DNA from 2 places in the Planococcus massiliensis genome. Region 2 is predicted to be linked to the other one. Evidence: a T-box and tRNA genes for the amino acid it is inferred to sense, from the RefSeq annotation. Region 2 holds a T-box; the other holds one or more tRNA genes.
The links. The T-box of region 2 lies ahead of trpS (tryptophan--tRNA ligase). A T-box ahead of a tRNA ligase gene usually reads a tRNA of that ligase, here a tRNA-Trp.

Region 1: it has a tRNA-Trp gene. The T-box ahead of trpS (tryptophan--tRNA ligase) is inferred to sense a tRNA for this amino acid. The anticodon was not compared.

The regions. Positions count from the first base shown of each region.
Region 1 covers NZ_CCXS01000001.1:2,428,148-2,434,593, reverse strand. Annotated here, with positions in the region: gene BN1080_RS12225 (nucleotidyltransferase-like protein) at 1-594, shown strand, start outside; rRNA gene rrf (5S ribosomal RNA) at 1,400-1,515, shown strand; tRNA gene BN1080_RS12215 (tRNA-Asn) at 1,529-1,603, shown strand; tRNA gene BN1080_RS12210 (tRNA-Ser) at 1,611-1,700, shown strand; tRNA gene BN1080_RS12205 (tRNA-Glu) at 1,734-1,808, shown strand; tRNA gene BN1080_RS12200 (tRNA-Val) at 1,819-1,894, shown strand; tRNA gene BN1080_RS12195 (tRNA-Met) at 1,969-2,045, shown strand; tRNA gene BN1080_RS12190 (tRNA-Met) at 2,086-2,162, shown strand; tRNA gene BN1080_RS12185 (tRNA-Asp) at 2,166-2,241, shown strand; tRNA gene BN1080_RS12180 (tRNA-Phe) at 2,260-2,335, shown strand; tRNA gene BN1080_RS12175 (tRNA-Thr) at 2,358-2,433, shown strand; tRNA gene BN1080_RS12170 (tRNA-Tyr) at 2,438-2,521, shown strand; tRNA gene BN1080_RS12165 (tRNA-Trp) at 2,528-2,601, shown strand; tRNA gene BN1080_RS12160 (tRNA-His) at 2,622-2,697, shown strand; tRNA gene BN1080_RS12155 (tRNA-His) at 2,741-2,816, shown strand; tRNA gene BN1080_RS12150 (tRNA-Gln) at 2,826-2,897, shown strand; tRNA gene BN1080_RS12145 (tRNA-Gly) at 2,903-2,977, shown strand; tRNA gene BN1080_RS12140 (tRNA-Cys) at 2,986-3,059, shown strand; tRNA gene BN1080_RS12135 (tRNA-Leu) at 3,069-3,152, shown strand; gene BN1080_RS12130 (DUF47 domain-containing protein) at 3,603-4,220, shown strand; gene BN1080_RS12125 (inorganic phosphate transporter) at 4,236-5,234, shown strand; tRNA gene BN1080_RS12120 (tRNA-Leu) at 5,363-5,446, shown strand; gene BN1080_RS12115 (C45 family autoproteolytic acyltransferase/hydrolase) at 5,764-6,446, shown strand, end outside.
Region 2 covers NZ_CCXS01000001.1:1,190,698-1,197,143, reverse strand. Annotated here, with positions in the region: gene opp3C (oligopeptide ABC transporter permease) at 1-868, opposite strand, end outside; gene opp3b (oligopeptide ABC transporter permease) at 868-1,803, opposite strand; gene BN1080_RS05720 (peptide ABC transporter substrate-binding protein) at 1,994-3,703, opposite strand; gene BN1080_RS05715 (DUF3899 domain-containing protein) at 3,946-4,287, shown strand; T-box leader at 4,332-4,544, shown strand; gene trpS (tryptophan--tRNA ligase) at 4,591-5,583, shown strand; gene BN1080_RS05705 (peptide ABC transporter substrate-binding protein) at 5,807-6,446, opposite strand, start outside.

The DNA.
Region 1 (6,446 bases), 1.2 Mb from region 2:
CACGGGAAGATTATTTACGACCGCAACGAATTTATGGAAAAGCTGAAACGGGAGTTGAAAGATTTTCCTTTCTACGGACGAAAGATCAAAATGGGGATGGAGTTTGCCAAGTTAATCCGCCGATACTTGGAAGGGAAAGTATTCTTCGAAGAAAGAAATTATTTGGATGCCTATCACCATATTGTAGAATCGTTGCATCATTTAGCCCGATTAGCTGTACTGGAAAATGGTTTGCCGCCCGAAGTGACCGTTTGGACTCAAGTGAAACAAATGGAGCCGGCCATTTACAAACTTTATGAAGAATTGGTAACGAGCGATGAATCCATTGAGAAAAGATTGGAGCTTTTATTTTTGGCCAGTGAATTTTATATTCATTCTCGTACGAATGACGGAGCTCGTCATATTCAAGAGATCATGGCAGGCAAAGACCAATGGACGATCCAGGAGCTTCATGAACAAGAAGAGCTTCGGAATTATTCTTCAGATTTAGAAGTATTTATCGAATACCTGGTCGACAAAGAATTAATTTTCGTAAAAAGTGTTAATACGAAAAGTGATGGAATCTTCCATAGATATTATTATGTGAAAAGTTAATTAGAGAATAAGTTCACGACGAGCCGATCGTTTCAATAAGTAAAATCGGTTCGTTTTTTTATTGAAATTGAAGCATATATAGAAGGGAAATGATTTAAGAATCCTGCTAAGGCAAGGGAAGATAAGTAATCATATTTTTTTCGCAGAATCTGTTGACAAAGAAGCGTGATCCATATTATGATAATACACGTCGCTAAGAGATAAACGATTTCACGAGAAAATAATTATTGTGATAAAGTGCTTGACTCTTTTGAGAAGCGATGATAAATTAGAGAAGTCGCTTTTACAGGACGGCAAAACATGAACCTTGAAAACTGAACAGCAAAACGTCAATAAATTACTGATCAGGCTCAGCCAGATCGAAGCGAATCGCGCGCCTTTTCGGAGGCGGCGATGCGCCAGCAGTATTGAGCAATCAACACTACTCTATAATGGAGAGTTTGATCCTGGCTCAGGACGAACGCTGGCGGCGTGCCTAATACATGCAAGTCGAGCGGAACTGGGGGAGCTTGCTCCTTCCAGTTTAGCGGCGGACGGGTGAGTAACACGTGGGCAACCTGCCCTGCAGATCCCTCAAAGACGATGAGGTAGATAGGTTCGAGGTGGAAGCGTGGCGACACGTGCAGCTGACGAATACTAATCGATCGAGGACTTAACCAACTTTGTTTACGGAAACCAACGGTTTCACCTGTTTCAATGTCGCCTATCCAGTTTTGAAAGAATAAGGCAAAAGTTTTTTCAAAAAAAGCTTGAAATACCGGTCAGAATTGGTATAATAAAACTTGTCTTTCAAAATAAATATTAGTCTGGTAGTAATGGCAAAGAGGCCACACCCGTTCCCATCCCGAACACGGAAGTTAAGCTCTTTTGCGCCGATGGTAGTTGGGGGGCTCCCCCTGTGAGAGTAGGACGTTGCCAGGCTGATCCATATTATTCCGAAGTAGCTCAGTGGTAGAGCACCGCACTGTTAATGCGATGGTCGTAGGTTCGAATCCTACCTTCGGAGCCATTCTTTTGGAGAGCTGTCCGAGTGGCCGAAGGAGCATGATTGGAAATCATGTAGGCGGGCAACCGTCTCAAGGGTTCGAATCCCTTGCTCTCCGCCAGTAGCATTATCCAAACGAAGACTACAAATCAATGGCCCCTTGGTCAAGCGGTTAAGACACCGCCCTTTCACGGCGGTAACACGGGTTCGAATCCCGTAGGGGTCACCATTATATAACTGGAGGATTAGCTCAGCTGGGAGAGCATCTGCCTTACAAGCAGAGGGTCGGCGGTTCGATCCCGTCATCCTCCACCATTTACAATACATAAGCAAAACTTGTAAATATGAGTTTCTTCTATAATATAGGAAATAAACTCAACTATTATTATCGCGGGGTAGAGCAGTTCGGTAGCTCGTCGGGCTCATAACCCGGAGGTCGCAGGTTCAAATCCTGCCCCCGCAACCAAATGGTCCCGTGGTGTAGCGGTTAACATGCCTGCCTGTCACGCGGGGTAGAGCAGTTCGGTAGCTCGTCGGGCTCATAACCCGGAGGTCGCAGGTTCAAATCCTGCCCCCGCAACCAAATGGTCCCGTGGTGTAGCGGTTAACATGCCTGCCTGTCACGCAGGAGATCGCCGGTTCGATCCCGGTCGGGACCGCCATTTTTATCTTTCAAATGTGGGTCAGTAGCTCAGTTGGTAGAGCATTAGATTGAAGCTCTAAGTGTCGGCGGTTCGATTCCGTCCTGACCCACCATATTTTTATTTTTTATCTCCATGCCGGAGTAGCTCAACTGGTAGAGCAACTGACTTGTAATCAGTAGGTTGAGGGTTCAAGTCCTTTCTCCGGCACCATTTTGGTGGGGTAGCGAAGTGGCTAAACGCGGCGGACTGTAAATCCGCTCCTTCGGGTTCGGCAGTTCGAATCTGCCCCCCACCACCAGTTTTTAGGGGCATAGTTTAACGGTAGAACAGAGGTCTCCAAAACCTCCGATGTGGGTTCGATTCCTACTGCCCCTGCCAATTTTTTAAATTATATGATGGCGGTCGTGGCGAAGTGGTTAACGCACCGGATTGTGATTCCGGCACTCGGGGGTTCAATTCCCCTCGTCCGCCCCATGTTTTAATTTCAATTAAATGCACTTATAAAAATAGTAAAGTGGCGGTCGTGGCGAAGTGGTTAACGCACCGGATTGTGATTCCGGCATTCGGGGGTTCAATTCCCCTCGTCCGCCCCATCTTATTATTGGGGTATAGCCAAGCGGTAAGGCAACGGGTTTTGATCCCGTCATGCCCTGGTTCGAATCCAGGTACCCCAGCTTTTGCGGAAGTAGTTCAGTGGTAGAACGCCACCTTGCCAAGGTGGAGGTCGCGGGTTCGACCCCCGTCTTCCGCTCCAACATTTTTGGCGGCATAGCCAAGTGGTAAGGCATGGGTCTGCAACACCCTTATCACCGGTTCGAGTCCGGTTGCCGCCTCCATTATATTATGCCGGCGTGGCGGAATTGGCAGACGCGCGGGACTCAAAATCCCGTTCCTTCACGGGAGTGTCGGTTCGACCCCGACCGCCGGTATCATGGAAAGGACCTGCCTGTCCTTTCAAAAAGCCTTCAGCATCTTCGGATGGTGAAGGCTTTTTTTGTTTTCAATCTGCCTTCATGGGAAGGAAGAAATGCTTTGCGTAATGTTTGAGCAGAATTCCAACCGGTTAATGTGAAGGCGGGAACCCGAGTATTGAAGATAAAAGTCTTTCTAATTTCTATAGAATGATTTATACTAAACTAGCTAATTTGCGAAATTCTCTTAGATGAAGAGTAAGTTAAATGGCGAGTGGAGATCAGCAGCTGTTACGTTATTACAGAAATGGAGATTAAAGAAAATCGAATAGAATAATCGTTGAATTCATAACTTTTTGTTTTATTAAGGCTTTGTAAATTTGGTTTTAAAGTTGTATTAAAACGGGTTAAAATAAGCTATTATAATCTAGCTTTGATTTTATTTTAGAAATTAGCGGAGGTAAGAAAATGGCTTTCAAGAAAAAAGATAAGTTTGCAGTTCTACTAGGGGATATTGCTTCAAATTTAAAAGAGAGTGCAGCTTATTTTGCTGACTACAAATTAAGAGAAATCAGCGATTTGAAGATTTTCTCCAATACGATGAAAGATTATGAAACAAAAGGCGATAATTATGTGCATACAGTAATCCAGGATCTGAACCAAGCGTTTATAACGCCCATTGAACGCGAGGACATTCTAGCTCTTGCGATGACGATGGATGATGTGCTGGACGGCCTTGACCATACTGCCTCTATGTTTGAAATGTATTCAATCGTAAATGCGGATGAATTTATGCTGGAGTTCGTAGAAGCAATTCGAATGAGCACGATTGAAATTGAAACAGCTGTGGATTTAATGTCTACTAAAAAATTGCCCGCTATGCGAGAGCATGCCATTAAAATCAAAGATTACGAATCTCAATGCGATGTGACGAGACGCCATGCGATCAAACATCTGTTCCAAACGGAAAAAGATCCGATCCGCATCATTCAATATAAAGAGATCTATGAAGAACTTGAAGAAATTGCAGACCACTGCCAAAAGGTTGCGAATACCTTCGAATCTATTATTATGAAAAACGCTTAAGGAGCAAGATGACCGATGGATATGGTTCTGCTATTAACAGTTTTAATTGTTGTATTTGCTGTAATATTCGATTTTATCAACGGCTTTCATGATACGGCCAACTCAATCGCTACAGCGGTTTCCACAAAAGCTTTAAAACCGCGCCACGCAATCATGCTGGCTGCTGCCATGAATTTCGTAGGGGCGCTGGCTTTTACAGGTGTTGCGAAAACCATTACAAAAGACATTGTTGATCCATTCACGTTAACGAATGGAACAGTTGTGATCTTAGCTGCTTTAATCGCGGCGATTGTATGGAACTTGATTACTTGGTACTATGGCATTCCGAGCAGTTCCTCGCATGCACTGATTGGTTCAATTGCTGGGGCTGCGATTGCTGCTGCCGGATTCTCTGCCTTGAATTATGGGGGATTCCTTACCATTATCCAAGCGCTGATTTTATCGCCGATCCTCGCATTTGCTGTGGGGTATTTGGTTTACAGCATTTTCAAAATTGTATTTAAGAATAACAATTTAACTAAAACGAATCGAAATTTTCGTTTGATCCAAATTGCGACAGCTGCTTTACAATCTTTTTCACATGGTACAAACGATGCCCAAAAAGCAATGGGGATCATCACAATGGCGTTGATTGTCAACAATTATCAAACGTCAGATGATGTTCAGTTCTGGGTTCAAGCGACATGTGCAACAGCTATGGCTTTGGGAACGTCTATCGGCGGCTGGAGAATCATTAAAACCGTCGGAGGCAAGATTATGAAAATCCGCCCTGTCAATGGAGTAGCTGCTGACCTGACCGGTGCAGCTGTTATCTTCGGTGCCACGTTCATCCATTTGCCGGTTAGTACGACGCATGTCATTTCTTCATCCATTATGGGGGTAGGGGCATCTCATCGATTAAAAGGCGTCAAGTGGGGGACCGCGAAAACAATGTTGATCACGTGGCTCATTACCATGCCAATCTCAGCGTTGCTGGCAGCCGGCATATACTTGATCCTCAATATCTTCCTGTGAAATAAAAAGAAGGCCTTCCAAATTTGAGGAGGCCTTCTTTTTATTTGGAATCGGAAAAACAAATGCAAAAAAGTACTTGTGCATTCAATAAAAGCTATGTTAAGATAAATCTTGTCCAATTCGATTAAGCCGGCGTGGCGGAATTGGCAGACGCGCGGGACTCAAAATCCCGTTCCTTCACGGGAGTGTCGGTTCGACCCCGACCGCCGGTATATTTTGTTCCGCTCAGCGGATGCGAAACACTTCTTGCTTTAAGCAGGGAGTGTTTTTTTGTGCTTTTTTACGGAAGTAGAAAGAGAGATGGTTGAAACGTGATAGAACTTGCGATGACGTTATTTCGCTTCTGGAGGAAGAATTATTCCGGTAAAGTATTATTAAAGCTTTAAGGTGCTTTAAATGAAGAATTAGAGGCATATCCGCCTTTAAGGTTTCTTTAGTAAGAAGAAAAGAAGGCAATTCCTGTCTTTATCTAATAATTGCTTGATATAATAATGGGAGAAAATGTTTTCAAAAGCAGAAGGAGGAGCCGATGAAACAGATCCATAGCGACATTTTGCAATTTCGAGGCAGCCATTATGAATTTGGAAAGATGCAGGGAGAACGGTTAAAGAATTCCATTACATTGGAGAATCGCAGAAAGCAGTGGAAAGCGAAACGGCCACGCTTTGAAATCGGGGTAAATGAGACAAAAAATGCGTTTCTTCAATTTGCTCCGGGCATTTGGGAAGAACTGCTGGGGCTGCAGGAAAGTTTGGAACTGCCCATCGAAGAAGTATTAAGGGATTTTGGCGGGTACCGGATAGACGCAATGCCATCCGGCTGCTCAATTGTGACCGGGAATGATTTTCTCGTCCGGAATTACGACTTTCATCCGCAGACTTATGAAGGGCGTTTTCTGCTGTTTCAACCGGATGACCAAGGCTATGCGTTTATTGGCCCTTCGTCCCGCATTATCGGGCGCATGGATGGGATGAATGAGAAGGGTTTTGCCATGGGGTATAATTTCACGCACCGGAAACAGCCGGGAGACGGGTTTGTGTGCTACATGATCGGCAGGATCCTGCTGGAGACCTGTTCGACGGTAGAAGAGGCGATAGCGCTTTTAAAAGAAATTCCCCATCGTGGTTCTTTCAGCTATGTAGTACAGGACGTAAGCGGGGAATCATCAATTATTGAAGCGAGCCCAAGAGCTGTCAATGTAAGGAAAGACGG
Region 2 (6,446 bases):
GCGATGCATCGGGTGCTTGAAGACCAAGTCCAATGAAACTTAAGAAAGCCTCGAAGAAAATGGCGCCAGGAATCGTGAACATCGTATTGATGATGATGATGCCTAACACGTTAGGCATTAAGTGTTTCCAAATAATGCGGGAATCGCTCGCCCCTAATGTGCGGGAAGCCAAAACGAATTCCTGGGATTTGTATTTCAGTACTTGTCCACGAACTACTCGTGACATCCCCGTCCAACCGGTGATGGTCAAAGCGATAATGATCGCGAGAATCCCCGGATCCATGATCAAGATGAAGAGAATAACAACAACCAAGTTTGGAATACCTGTTAAAATTTCGACGACACGCTGCATGATATCATCAATGCGGCCACCGAAGTAACCGGAAATTCCGCCGTAAATAACACCGATAAGCATGTCGATTGCGGCAGCGACAAATGCGATGAATAGGGATACTTGCGTTCCTTTCCATACACGCGAGAACATGTCACGGCCAAGCCCATCAGTTCCGAACCAATAGTTGACTTCGACATTTTTCATATCATACAAGTCGACTTCTTTGCCGCCAAGAGAACCTGTTCCGTCCATGATCCCAAGTTTTTCAATTCCTGGAATCTTGGGCGGCAAGTTTGCATGCGTGATTGTTTGAGCATTTGGCTCGTAAGGGCTGATCATTGGTCCAACAAAAGACATGATGACAATCAATCCGAAAAGGATGATACTGACGATTGCCCCTTTATTTTTCTTTAGGCGCATCCAAGCATCTTGCCAGAAGCTGACACTCGGCTTCGTGATGCGTTCTGCCTGTTTTGTGTCTACCGTGATGCGTTCAAATGAACCTTTTGGCAGTTTTTCTAGATTTTGGGTCATTAGTTTTTACCTCCTGAAAGACGGATGCGCGGATCGATAACGCCGTACAAAATATCGACAATCAAGATAACGATAATTAGGAAGACTGAGAAGAAAATCGTTGTTCCCATAATGATTGAGAAGTCATTCACCATGATTGATTTTACAAACTGCTCCCCGATTCCTGGAATTGCAAAAATTTGCTCGACTACTAAAGAACCAGTAAGAATACCGACTGCCATTGGTCCAAGAACCGTAATTAACGGAATCAATGCGTTGCGGATCGCATGTTTAAATGCAATTTCTGAACCGCTGGCGCCTTTTGCTTTTGCTAAAGTGATATAGTCAGAACCTAAAACTTCAATCATTTCTGTACGAATGAAACGAGCCGCTGTTGCAAGCGGGAACATTGCCAGTGCGATTGATGGCAGGACGCTGGACATAAAGCCGTCTTTCCACAAAGCAACAGGGAACCATTCCAGCTTTAAGCCGAACCAATATTGCAGCAAAGAAGCAAATACAAACGATGGTATTGATATCCCAATAATTGCAACTAGTGTACTGGAGTAGTCAATCCACGTATTTTGCCTCAAGGCAGCAACCATTCCAAGCAAGATGCCGAGAATTGTTCCCAGCACCATACCTTGGAAACCAATTTGAGCGGATGGACCCATACGGCTAATAATCAGGTCTGTAACATTTGCTCCTTTAAATTGGTTAATTGAAATACCTAAATCCCCTTTTAACAAGCCAAACATATAGTCAAAATATTGAACAGGCAGAGGTTCATCTAAACCATACCGTGCTTCTACTACTGCCCTTTGTTCTGGAGATAATTTATCTGCGGAAGCGATAGGGGAACCTGGTAAAATCTTCATTAAGAAAAATGTAAATGTTGCAATCAATGCCAATGTGATCACCATATAGATTAATCGTTTGCCGATGTATCGTGCCATGTTGCACCTCCAAAAAATAATTCTATTTCACAAGCTATGTGCATTGACAATAGGCTTGTTCTTTTCGATAGTTAGCAGAAAATGGTCAATTTTCGGTGAATTCGCCTGCATTAGAAAAGAGAGTATATCGTCCAAATACCAGCGATATACTCTCTTTCTATTTGTTTTTCACAGAGGCCGGGTAATTAACTTATTTACCTGAAATGTAAGCCCATTTGTAGCTGTAATCTCCGCCGAATGGGTGAGAGATAATGTCATGCACGTAAGGTTTTTGAAGAGACATCAAACCGCGTTGGTAAATTGGTGCGATTGCAGCATCTTCTTCGATCAAGATTTGTTCTGCTTTAGCCATAGCTTCCCAGCGACCAGCAAGATCTTGAGCCAAATCGCCTTTCGCTTGATCAACTAAAGTATCAAATTCTTCGTTAGAGTAGGACATTTTGTTTTGAGCAGATCCTGTTACGAATAGGTCAATGAATGTCATTGGATCCTGATAGTCAGGGCCCCAACCAGAGTTTTGGATATCATAGTCTTGTGCTTCATCAAGCTCTAAGCGAACTCCGAAAGGAACAGCTTTAAGCTCAAGAGTCAAACCTTCAAGGTTTTCTTCAAGTTGAGATTTCATGTACTCGTCCATTTTCTTAGCAAGCTCTGAATCTCCACCTAGCATTTCAAGTGTAACTTCAGTCAAGCCAAGCTCTTCCATTCCAGTTGCCCAGAATTTCTTCGCTTCTTCAGCGTTGAATTCGTTCATGTCGCCGTTAACTTCACGGAAGTCCGCATTGTTTTCATCGAATGTGAATTCAGTTGGTACTAGGTAGTTAGCTGGCAATGAACCGTTTGCTAATACTACATCAACTAGGTCTTGTTTGTTGAAAGCCATAGAAATCGCTTTACGGATATTTACGTTTGCAAGTGGAGTCTGTTCTCCATTGCGCTCTTGGTTAAATTTCAAGTAGAACACAGTTGGTTCTAGTTCTCTTACAACATCTGGATCTTCAGCATATTGCATTGCGAATTCACCAGATAGACCTGTACGGTCTTTTTCGCCTGAAGTATAAAGGTTGATTGCAGTGCTAGTTTCTTTAACAACGTCTACGTTGATTGTTTCAAGTTTAACTGTTTCTGCATCCCAGTACTCAGGGTTTTTCTCCATAGACCAAGTCAAGCCAGTGCCATCCCAGTTTGTTAACATGAATGGACCGTTGTAAAGCAAGTTATCTGAGTTAGAAGCGTAAGCATCGCCTTTTTCAGTAACGAAAGCTTCGTTCAATGGGTAGAAAGTTCCGAAAGCCATTAGTGACATGAAGTATGGGGTAGGGCGCTCAAGAGTAACTTCTAGAGTTTTCTCGTCAACAGCTTTAACTCCCAATTCAGCTTTGTCCATTTCGCCTGCAGCAATTGCTTCAGCGTTTTTAATCGTACCAGCCATCATGTATGGGCCGTAAGGTGATCCAGTCGCAGGATCGATCGCACGCTGCCAAGAGAATACGAAATCGTTAGCAGTTACTGGTTCGCCGTTAGACCATTTAGCATCACGTAATTTGAAAGTGTAAGTTAATCCATCTTCGCTGACTTCTGGTTCAGCTTCTGCAAGAGCAGGTTCAGCAACGTTTTCTTGGTTTAAACGGAATAAACCTTCGTTAACGTTGTTCATGATGTTGAAAGCAACGGCATCCTCAGCCAATGATGAATCCATTGTTGGGATTTCTGCACCTTCCATCAAGTTAAGTACTTGTTCAGCATCTGGTTCTCCTGCTGGTTCTTCTCCGGCTGCTTTATCGTCGCCGTCTGTCTCTGGTGTTTCAGCTTTATCGTCATCCCCGCCGCCACATGCAGCTAGGAAAGCGCTAAGAACTAAAACAAGGCTAAGTAGCCAAAATAACTTGCTGTTCTTCACTTAGGTGACCCCCTTAAATTTTCTGAAAAATTGGTACACTGTTTATTATACATAATCTTTTTTTCTTGTACAGTACTTTTTTTAAAAGTATTTACACTTTTGTAACAATTGTGTTTCAACATTATTACACAAAAAGCCGTGATTATTGAAGTTATCAGCATTTTCGAGGTGGAATTATTTTCATTATTTTTTTGATTTTTTTTTCAAGTTCTTCTACAATTAATAAGAATTGAGGTGCAAAAATGAAAAAATTGGTGATAAGTGTCATTGTTGTGCAGGTGCTAATTTTACTGACCATGCTCATTCGAAGCGAGCCTTTCTCCCTGCTTTCTTATATAAATAATTCGTTTATTTTTGGAGGGGTCCTGGTTTTTATCGGTTTATGGGTGTTTGTCATCAGGACAGGAGTTTTCGATATCTTTACACTCAGTATGCGGAAATTCTTCAAAGTCAGATCCACTCTCGAAGATGATGAAATGCGGGCCCCTTCCGAAATTTTCTCGCTGTCGGCTACACCACTATTGATCATCGGCGGCGTGACATTGCTTTTTATGGCGATTTCCTTATTGATTTATGAACTTTAACCGTTGCACAAAAAAAGTTTTTTGTATTATACTTAGAAAATAAACATTGAGCGATGAGAAAGAAGAGTAAATGCAGTTTCTTCTATATAGAGAGCCTGTGGTCGGTGGAAACAGGCAGAGAGCTGCATTGAATGGACTTTTGAGCTGAAACAGTGAAGTAACAGTAGCTGTTTCCGTGATCTTCACGTTATGAAGAAGAGTGGCCAAATACGGCAACTAGGGTGGTACCGCGGAAAAACACATCATTCGTCCCTTTTTTACAGGGATGTGTGCTGTGTTTTTTTATTAGGAGGAGGAAAAGAAATGAAGAAAAAAATCTTTTCAGGCGTTCAGCCTACCGGTACAGTCACACTAGGAAATTACATCGGTGCGTTTAAACAATTTACTGATCTGCAAGATGAATTTGACTGCATTTTTTGCATTGTCGACCAACACGCCATCACCATGCCGCAAGAACGGTTAGAACTCAGAAAAAATATTAAGGCTCTTGCAGCTCTTTACTTGGCTGTCGGGATCGATCCCGAGAAAGTCACCCTATTTATCCAATCTGAAGTTCCCGCACATGCCCAAGCCGGATGGATGATGCAATGCGTCTCTACTATTGGCGAATTGGAGCGCATGACCCAATATAAAGATAAATCAGCGAAGACCGCTTCTGTGTCTGCTGGATTATTGACTTATCCTCCGCTAATGGCTGCTGATATACTGCTCTACCAAACAGATGTTGTGCCTGTTGGCGATGATCAGAAGCAGCATATTGAACTGACGCGCGATTTAGCAGAACGGTTCAACAAAAAATACAACGATGTTTTGACCATTCCGGAAATCCGCGTTCCGAAAAACGGCGCGCGCATCATGTCGCTGCAAGATCCTACTAAAAAAATGAGCAAGTCGGATGCCAATAAAAAATCTATCGTCACGTTATTGGACGATTTAAAAACGATTGAAAAGAAAATCAAATCAGCTGTGACGGATTCGGAAGGGATCGTCAAATACGATCCAACAAACAAACCAGGGATTTCAAACCTCTTGACGATTGAAGCCGCACTTACGGATGCAAGCATCGATTCGCTTGTTGCTAAATATGAAGGCGTCGGCTATGGCGACTTCAAAGCTTCCGTCGCGTCAGCCGTAACTGCTCACTTGGCTCCTATCCAAGAACGCTATAAAGAATTATTGGACTCGGAAGAATTGGACCGCATTTTGGACGAAGGCGCCGAAAAAGCGAATTTCTTAGCCAATAAGACATTAAAGAAAATGGAAAATGCGATGGGCTTAGGCCGCAAGCGCAAATAAAGAATGAAAGAGGCTGCATTTTGCAGCCTCTTTCATTTTTTCAGGATTTCCTGCGTGAAGCGCCTTATGCCTTTCGGGGCTGACGGGCCGCTTCCGCTTTTCTTATTGTCCAGACTCCAGCGGCCAGCCCCTCGGGATCATAAGTCCCTTCGCTACGGAAATCAGGATTTCCTGCGTGAAGCGCCTTATGCCTTTCGGGGCTGACGGGCCGCTTCCGCTTTTCTTATTTCCCAGAGATGTACGCCCATTTATAGCTGTAGTCTCCTCCAAACGGATGCGAGATGATGTCGTTGACATACGGTTTCTGCAAGGACATCCGGCCGCGCTGATAGATCGGTGCGATTGCCGCATCTTCTTCTATCAGAATCTGTTCAGCTTGCGCCATTGCTTCCCAGCGTCCTTCAAGGTCTTGAGCCAGCTCTCCTTTGGCTGCATTGACCAACTCATCAAACTCAGGATTTGAATAGGACATTTTGTTTTGAGGGGAATCGGTTACGAACAAGTCGATGAATGTCATCGGATCTTGATAGTCCGGACCCCAACCGGAATTTTGAATATCGTAATCTTGTGCTTCATCCCGTTCTAGGCGAACACTGAACGGGACGGTATTAATTTCAATCGTTAAGCCTTCAAGATTTTCTTCAAGCTGGGCTTTCATGTATTCGTTTAATTTTTTTGACGTCTCGGTGTCGTCTCCTAAATAATCCAAGGTCACTTCACTGACACCGAGTTCTTGCAATCCGGTTTCCCAATATTGCTTCGCCTCTTCTGCATTGAATTCATTCATGTCTCCGTTGATGTCTCGGAAATCTTCGTTATTTTCATTGAACGTAAATTCTGTCGGTACAAGATAGTTCGCAGGC